2 regions of the Saccharothrix sp. CB00851 genome follow, and region 2 is predicted to be linked to the other one. Evidence: predicted binding sites of a transcription regulator. Region 2 holds the regulator's gene; the other holds the start of a gene.

Region 1 (4,379 bases), on a different contig from region 2:
GGAGGCCTCGACGAAGAGGACGTCGCCGCCGGCTCCGGTGACCGCCAGGCCCGTTGCGACGCCGGGGACGGCGGTGCGCTCGGCCGATTCCGGGGTGTGCTTGGGCGAGCCCAGGTAGGTGCGGAGGTCGGGGACGTCGACGGTGACCGGGAGTTCGGTCTGGTCGAGGGCGACGCGGGCGGTGATCTTGCGCAGGATTCGGGCCACGGAGCGTTCCAGTTGGCGGACGCCTGCCTCGCGGGTGTACTCGCCGGCCAGTTTGCGCAGCGACTTCTCGGTGATGGTGACGTCGTCGGTGGTGAGGCCGGCGCGTTCCACCTGGCGTGGCAGGAGGTGGTCGCGGGCGATGGTGACTTTCTCGTCCTCCGTGTAGCCGTCGAGTTGGACCAGTTCCATGCGGTCGAGGAGGGGGCCCGGGATGGATTCCAGGACGTTCGCGGTCGCCAGGAAGACGACGTCGGAGAGGTCCAGTTCGACTTCGAGGTAGTGGTCGCGGAAGGTGTGGTTCTGGGCCGGGTCCAGGACTTCGAGGAGTGCGGCGGTGGGGTCGCCGCGGTAGTCGGCGCCCACCTTGTCGATCTCGTCCAGGAGGACGACGGGGTTCATCGAGCCCGCTTCGGAGATGGCGCGGACGATCCGGCCCGGCAGCGCGCCGACGTAGGTGCGGCGGTGGCCGCGGATCTCGGCTTCGTCGCGGACGCCACCCAGGGCGACGCGGACGAACTTGCGGCCCATGGCACGGGCCACCGATTCGCCGAGGGAGGTCTTGCCGACGCCGGGCGGGCCGACGAGGGCGAGGACCGCGCCGGAACGGCGGCCGCCCACGACGCCGAGGCCGCGGTCGGCACGGCGGCGGCGCACGGCGAGGTACTCGGTGATGCGTTCCTTGACGTCGTCCAGGCCCGCGTGGTCGGCGTCGAGGACGGAACGGGCGCCGGCGATGTCGTAGGCGTCCTCGGTGCGCTCGTTCCACGGCATGTCGAGGACGGTGTCGAGCCAGGTGCGGATCCAGCCGACCTCGGGGGACTGCTCGGCGGTGCGTTCGAGCTTGTCGACCTCCGCCAGGGCCGCCTCGCGGACGTTCTCCGGCAGGTCGGCGCCCTCGACGCGGGCGCGGTAGTCCTGCTCCTCGGTGGCCGGTTTGCCGTCGAGCTCGGCCAGTTCCTTGCGGATGGCGGCCAGTTGCTGGCGCAGCAGGAACTCCCGCTGCTGCTTCTCGACGCCTTCCTTGACATCCTTGCGGATGGTCTCGGCGACGTCGAGCTCGGTCAGGTGCTCGCGGCCCCATTCGAGCAGCTTCTCGAGCCGCTCGGTGACGTCGCTGGTCTCCAGCAGCCAGACCTTCTGCTCGTCGCTGAGGTAGGAGGCATAACCGGCCAGGTCGGCCAGGGCGGACGGGTCGTCCACCTGCTGGACCGAGTCCACGACCTGCCAGGCCCCGCGCTGCTGGAGGATGGTGGTGACCAGCGCGCGGTACTCGCGGGCCAGTTCGTGGGTGCGGTCGTCGATCGGTGCCTCGTCGGCGATGGTCGCCTCGACCCACAGGGCCGCGCCGGGGCCCGTGGTGCCGGTGCCGATGCGGACCCGCTCGGTCCCGCGCACGACCGCCGCGCGTTCGCCGCCGGGCAGCCTGCCGACCTGCTCGATCAGCGCCAGCGTGCCCACCTTCGCGTACTTGCCGTCCAGCCGGGGCACCAGCAGCACCTTCGACTGGCCGCCCGCTGCGGTCGCGGCCTCGATCGCGGCGCGGGCCTCGGCGGTGGCGTCCGAGCCGCTGATCCGGATCGGCACGACCATGCCCGGCAGCACGACCACGTCGTCCAGCGGCAGCACCGGCAGCGCCAACGTCTCGCCCATGATCCCTCCAAAGTTGAGTCTGACTGGCTCAACCAAGATGAGCCCGGGATTGTTTCCGGTAGGTGTTCGCCCTGAGCGAGCGTCCATTCGGGGGTTGTGCCCGGTTGGTGACGCGGCAACGATCACGCCGTCGGCTGACGAGGAGATGTGCGATGGAGCAGGCGAGCTGGGTCCCGTCCTCGGTTGACCTGGACCGGCCGAGCGCGGCCCGGATGTACGACTACTTCCTGGGTGGGTCGCACAACTTCGCGGTCGACCGCGAAGCGGCCAAGTCGGTCGAGCAGATCTTCCCCGGCATGTCCGGGGCGGCCAGGGCCAACCGGTCGTTCCTGCGGCGCGCGGTCCGCTACCTGTTGTCGCAGGGCATCGACCAGTTCCTGGACCTGGGGTCGGGCATCCCGACGGTCGGCAACGTGCACGAGATCGCCCAGCAGACCAACCCGGAGGCCCGGGTGGTGTACGCCGACGTCGAACCGGTCGCGGTCGCGCACAGCACGGCGTTGCTGGCCGGGAACCCGCGGGCGAGCGCGATCCAGGCGGACCTGCGCGACCCGGACTCGGTGCTGGGCAACGAGGAAGTGCGGGCGATGCTCGACTTCGACCGGCCGATCGGGTTGCTGATGGTCGCGGTGCTGCACTTCGTGCCGGACGCGGACGACCCGCACGCGGCGATCGCGCGGTACCGGGAGGTGCTGGCGCCGGGCAGCTACGTGGCGATCTCGCACGCGAGCTGGGACGGCGTGTCGCAGGAGGGCAGGGAAAGCGGCGAGCAGGTGAACGCCATCTACCGCAAGACGGACAGCCCCCTGGTGCTGCGGACGGGTGTGGAGGTCGCCGCGTTCTTCGACGGGCTGGAGGTCGTGGAGCCGGGTGTGGTGCCGTTGAGCGAGTGGCGCCCGGATTCGGATGACGCCTACATCAGCGCGTACGCGGGGGTTGGCCGGAAGGCTTAGCGCAAGTGCTCGACGGCGAGTCTGGCCGCGGTCCCGATCACGGCGTCCGCCTGCGGGAGGGTGAATGCGGTGCTCGCGCTGCGGGTGAAGACGGCGACCGCGTAACGGCCGCCGTCCGGGTACTCCACCACGCCGACCTCGTTGCGGATCGTGGGCAGGGTGCCCGTCTTGCCCGCCACGCGGACGTCGTCGAACGGGAAGCCGGACGACAGGCGGTGCGGCCAGACCTGCCGGGCCATGGCGTGGCGGATCGGCGCGCAGTCGTCGTGCTGCCAGATGTGCCGCAGCAGGGTGGTCAGGTCGCGCGCGGTGCCCCGGTTGGTGTGGTCGGGGTTCAGGGCGCGCAGCCGTGACAGCACGACGGGATCGGTGAGCGCGGCGGGTAGTTCGTCGGGGGCGGCGTCCTCGGCCATGGTGCGCATGAAGTCCCTCGCCCGGTGGACGACCGCGGTGCGCGTCAGGTGCAGGTCGCGGAGGGCCCGGTTGACGGCGTCGGTGCCGACGAGGTCCATGAGGGCGTCCGCGGCGGCGTTGTCGGAGACCGTGACGGCCAGGTAGGCGAGGTCCCGCAACGACATCGTGACCGGGTCGAGCATGCCGCCCACGCCGGTGGGGCCGGTGCTGCGGTCGTGGTCGAGGGTGATCCGGCGGGTCAGGTCGTGGGTGCTGTGGTGCAGCGCCACGAGCAGCGGCACCTTGAACACGCTCGCCAGCACGACCGGGTCGTCCGCGCCGACGGAGACCTCGCGGTCGGGGTGGTCGAGGTCGACGGCGTGCAGCCGGCCCGTGACGCCGGCGTCGGTGAACGCGGCGCGCACCCGTGCGGCGGTCATGACAGGTACTCCGCGGCCGGGCGGGGGTAGCGCGGGAGCGTGCCCTCGGCGTGCCGCATCCCTTGTGCGGTCAGGACTTCGGTGACGGCGTCGGCGAAGGCGGTGACGGCCGGGGTCTGCCGTCCGCGCGGCCAGGCGGCCGACGTCCGCCAGAGCAGGGGCGTGCCGCGCAGCGGGCGCCAGACCGCGTCCGGCGGGGGTGCGACGCCGTCGTGCAACGCCACCGCGCCGCCCGCCAGGACCAGTCCCAGCGCGAACTCCGGGTTGCCCGCCTGGTGGACCTCGGCGGGTGTGTAGCCGTGCCGGGCGCACGTGGTCAGCACCTCGTCGTGCAACGCGGGCGCGGTGGAGCGGGGGAACAGCACGAGCGCCAGGCCGTTCAGGTCGGCCAACCGGACATCCGGTGCGGTGGTCAGGGGGTGGTCGCGGGGGAGCAGGACGCCGAGCGGGCTGGTCAGCACCGGCCCGAGGCTCAGCCACGACACGTCGAACGGGAACCGCAGCACGCCGACGTCCAGGCTGCGGTCGGCCAGCGCGCGCAGTTGCTCCGCGGTGCCGATCTCGCGGAGCTTGAGCTCGACGGGGCTGCGGCGGCGGAACGCGGGCAGCAGCGCGGCCACCGCCCGTCCACCAAGGTCGGGAGGCACGCCCGCGCGCAGCGACCCGGCTTCGCCGTGGCGGAACCGCTCGGCCAGCGCGCGCAACCTGTCCTCGCCCGCCAGCAGGCCGCGGGCCT
Region 2 (4,379 bases):
CCCACGTGGTGGTGCGCGACCGCAGGCGCATCGACCCGGAGACGGGTCAGGTGCGGCAGCCCGAGCCCGACGAGAACCCGCAGCCCGAGGCCGGCGCGTCCCAGCCAGACCCGGCGCAGGCCGACACCCCGGTCTCGGCCGAACCCGGCCCTTCGGAGGGCGGCGGCAAGCACGCCGCCCCCGAGGCGCCGGACGAGGCGCAGGCCGTGGCCGTCGACCCGACCGTCGAGCTGAAGGCGCAGCTGGACGAGCGGACCGCCGACCTGCAGCGGTTGACCGCGGAGTACGCCAACTACCGCAAGCGCGTCGAGCGTGACCGGGAACTGGTGATCACCACGGCGAAGGCGCAGGTGGCGGGCGAGCTGCTGGGCGTGCTGGACGACATCGAGCGGGCCGGCGCGCACGGCGACCTCACCGGCGCGTTCAAGGCGGTGGCCGACAAGCTGGTCAGCGCGTTGCACGGCACCGGCCTGGAGCCGTTCGGGCACGAGGGCGAGGAGTTCGACCCGTCCGTCCACGAGGCCGTGCAGCACGGCACCTCGCCGGACGTCAGCGGGCCGACCGTCACCGCCGTGCTCCGCCGCGGCTACAGGTTCGGCGAGCGCGTGCTGCGGCCCGCGCTGGTCGCCGTGACCGATCACGAGCCCGCCGCCGAGCAGCCCGTGGTCGACGAGGCCGTCGAGAAGCCGGTCGAAGAGCAACAGCAGCAAGACTGAAAAGGGGGCGGCGTCCGTTGAGCGCTCGCGACTGGATCGAGAAGGACTTCTACCGCGAGCTGGGCGTCACCTCCGACGCCTCGGCCGATGAGATCAAGAAGGCGTACCGGAAGTTGGCGCGGGAACTGCACCCCGACGCCAACCCCGGTGACGCCAAGGCCGAGGCGCGGTTCAAGGCGGTGTCCGAGGCGTACGGCGTGCTGTCGGACACCGCGAAGCGCAAGCAGTACGACGAGGCCCGCCGCCTCTTCTCCGGAGGCGGCGGGTTCCCCGGCGGGTTCGGCACGGGCGGCGGGTTCGACGTCGGCGACCTGTTCGGCCGCCAGGGCGCCCAGGCCGGTGGCATGGGTGGGCTCGGCGACCTGCTCGGCGGGCTGTTCAACCGCCGTGCCGGCGGGTCCGCGTCCGCGACCAGGCCACGGCGCGGCGAGGACGTGGAGACCGACGTCCGGATCGACTTCACCGAAGCCGTGAAGGGCGCGACCGTGCCCATGCGCCTGTCCAGCCCCGCGACCTGCGGCACGTGCGCGGGTTCCGGTGCGCGTCCCGGCACGTCGCCGCGGACCTGCCCGAACTGCGGCGGCGCCGGACTGGTGACCCGCAGCCAGGGCGCGTTCGCGTTCTCCGAGCCGTGCGCCGACTGCCGCGGCACCGGGCGGATCGTCGACGACCCGTGCCCGGAGTGCGAGGGCGACGGCGTCAGCACGAAGACCAGGACGCTGACCATCCGCATCCCGGCGGGCGTCGACGACGGCCAGCGGATCAGGCTGGCCGGGCAGGGTGAGCCGGGGCGCAACAACGGTCCCGCGGGCGACCTGTTCGTGCGCGTGCACGTCAACCCGCACCCGATCTTCGGCCGGTCCGGCAACGACCTGACCGTGACCGTGCCGGTCACCTTCCCCGAGCTGGCGCTGGGCACCACGTTGACCGTGCCCACGCTGGAGGGCAAGGTGACCTTGAAGGTGCCCGCGGGCACGGCCAGCGGCCGCGTGCTGCGGGCGAAGGGCAAGGGCATCGCCAAGCGTGACGGCCAGGTCGGCGACCTGCTGATCACGCTGACCGTGGCGGTGCCGAACAACATGGATGCCGCAGCCCGGGAGGCGTTGGAGAACTACGCGTCGGCGACGGCGAAGCACGACCCGCGCGCTGAGCTCAACGCCCTGTTGGAGAAGAGGTCGGTGTGAGCTTCCCGTTCCCGCCCGGCACTGACGAGGACACCCCGTTCTTCGTCATCTCCGTGGCGGCCCAGTTGTCCGGTCTGCACGCCCAGACGCTGCGCGCCTACGACCGGCTCGGCCTGGTGTCGCCGGGCCGCACGTCCGGTGGTGGGCGGCGGTACTCGATGCGTGACATCGTGCTGCTGCGCGAGGTGCAACGCCTCTCGCAGGAGGAGGGCGTGAACCTCGCCGGCATCAAGCGGATCATCGAGCTGGAGAACGAGGTCGGCGCGCTGCGCGCCAAGGTGCAGGAGCTGACCGAACAACTCGCCTCCGCGATGGCCGCCGCCGAACACGCCGCCGCCTCCGTGCACGCCTCGTACCGCCGTGACCTGGTGCCGGTGCGCCACGAGACAGCCCTGGTCGTCTGGAAGCCGAACTCCAAGCGCTGACCTCGGCCTCCCGCGTCGCCGGCGTCCCCGGCGTCGCTCAATAGGGTGATCATCGCCCGAAAATGTACGGAAACACTGTTCCCGTACCTCGGTTAGCCATGAGGAACCCCGCGACCCCGAACCCGCGCCAGACTGGATCCCGTGGACTACGTCTTCGTGCACGGAACCACTCAGTCGCCGGCCTCCTGGCGCCCGGTCGAGGACCTGCTCCGCCACCGCGGCCACCGCACCGTCGCCGTGGACCTGCCGACCGACCGCCCCGAACTGCGCGCCACCGACTACGCCGCGATCGCCCGCGCCCAAGCGGGCGACGCCCTGGCCCCGGTCCTCGTCGGCCACTCCGGCGCCGGCCTGCTGATGCCCGCCATCGCCCGGGCCATCGTCGCGTCGCACCTGGCCTGGATCGCCGCGATGATCCCCGGCCCGGTCTCCCTGGCCGACGAGCTGGCCGCCGACACGGGCGAGATGTTCAACCCGGAGTGGCGGTCCCTCACCGAGCCACCCACCGCGGACCCCGTCGTGGCCTCGTACTTCCTGTTCCACGACTGCGACCTGGCCGGGGTGCGCGCGGGCCTGCGGACCCTGCGCCTGTTCTACCCCACCGCGACGTACCGCGAGGTGCACGAGCTGCCCGACCTGCCGTCGACCTACGTCCTGCCGCGCGAGGACCGCACGCTGCGGCCGTCGTGGATGCGGCGGGCGGCGCGCGAGCGGCTGGGGGTCGAGGCGATCGAGGTCGACGGCGGGCACTGCCCGCAGACCAGCCGGCCGGAGACGCTGGCGGCCGTGCTGGGCGCGGCGTGGCCCGGGCCGCCGTGACGCGGCGCGCGATCCGGGCGTGACGCGGCGCGCGAATCAGCGGCGAAGCACGCGGCCGAAATCCGCCCTGCGCCGCGGTGAGCGCCGGTGAGCTCGTGTGACGGCCGTGGCGGTGAATCGGGGCGTGCGGCGAACGTGAAGAAGTTTCGCGAAGAGGGTCAGTCCAGGGTGAACGGGTCGTACTTGATCCGGTCGAGTGGGGTGCCGGCGACCAGCATGCGGGACACGGTGGCCCGGATCATGGACGGTGAGCCGCACACCAGCACGTCCCGGTCCTCCCACGCCCCGTAGCGGGTGACCACGTCGGCGAGCGTGCCCTGCTCCACGCCGCGCGCACCGGGATCCGACTCGAGCACCGGCACGACGGTCAGCCACGGGTTCGTCATGGCGAACCGCTGCAGGTTGTCCAAGTCGTACAAGTCCTCACGGGTCCGCCCACCCATGAACAGGTGCACCCGCGGGTTCTCGCCCCACTGCGCCATCTCGTCGATGATCGCGTGCATCGGCGCCACGCCCGTCCCGCCGGCGACCATCAGCACGTCCCGCCCGGACTTGCGGTCGACGCTGAGTCGACCCATCGGCGGACCGATGCGCCACACGTCACCCGGCTGGGTGTGCCCGACGACGGACCGGCTGACCCACCCGCCCTCGACCGACCGGATGTGGAACTCGATGATGCCGTCGTCACGGGGCGCGTTCGCGGGCGAGTAGTACCGCCACAGCCGAGCGCGCTGCGGCGTCTCGACGCTCACGTACTGCCCGGCGCGGTACCCGACCGGGTGGTCCGGCTGCAGCCGCACGACCGCCAGGTCCCAGCTCACCCGCTGGTGCTCCAGCACGGTGGCGTGCCAGTAGGCCGGACCGTCGTCGGCCGCCGCCGCCTCCTGCATCGCCCGCGCCATGATCGTGTACGCCTCGGCCCAGGCCATCTCGACCTTCGGCGTCCACGCGGGCCCGGCGAACTTCTTCACCGCCGCCAGCAGCGCCGTGCCCACGGACTCGTAGTGCACGTTCACCACCCCGAACTTGCGGTGGTCGCGCCCGAGCTGCCGCAGGAACGGGATCAGGTCGTCCGGTCTGTCCACCATCTGCACGACGTGGACCAGGGCGCGCAGCAGGCGGCTGCGCTGGACCTCCATGTTCGCGGGGAACATCTCACGGGTCGCCGGCGCGAGGCTGAAGAGCATGCCGTAGAAGAACTTGGCTACCTCTTCGGCGCGCGGCTCCACCACCGC

Evidence for each region. Region 2 encodes HspR, which represses chaperone genes until heat shock. Its sites were predicted from a motif close to ANNTTGAGTNNNNNNNACTCAANNT; they were not measured.
Region 1: a site for HspR is predicted at 1,868-1,892, ahead of lon (endopeptidase La). Genes of this name have one in related genera too.

The regions. Positions count from the first base shown of each region.
Region 1 covers NZ_LWLC01000065.1:16,154-20,532, forward strand. Annotated here, with positions in the region: gene lon (endopeptidase La) at 1-1,857, opposite strand, end outside; gene A6A25_RS39775 (SAM-dependent methyltransferase) at 2,010-2,810, shown strand; gene A6A25_RS39780 (serine hydrolase) at 2,807-3,643, opposite strand; gene A6A25_RS39785 (LysR family transcriptional regulator) at 3,640-4,379, opposite strand, start outside.
Region 2 covers NZ_LWLC01000001.1:731,509-735,887, reverse strand. Annotated here, with positions in the region: gene grpE (nucleotide exchange factor GrpE) at 1-716, shown strand, start outside; gene dnaJ (molecular chaperone DnaJ) at 734-1,900, shown strand; gene A6A25_RS03675 (heat shock protein transcriptional repressor HspR) at 1,897-2,325, shown strand; gene A6A25_RS03670 (alpha/beta fold hydrolase) at 2,467-3,144, shown strand; gene A6A25_RS03665 (FAD-binding oxidoreductase) at 3,303-4,379, opposite strand, start outside.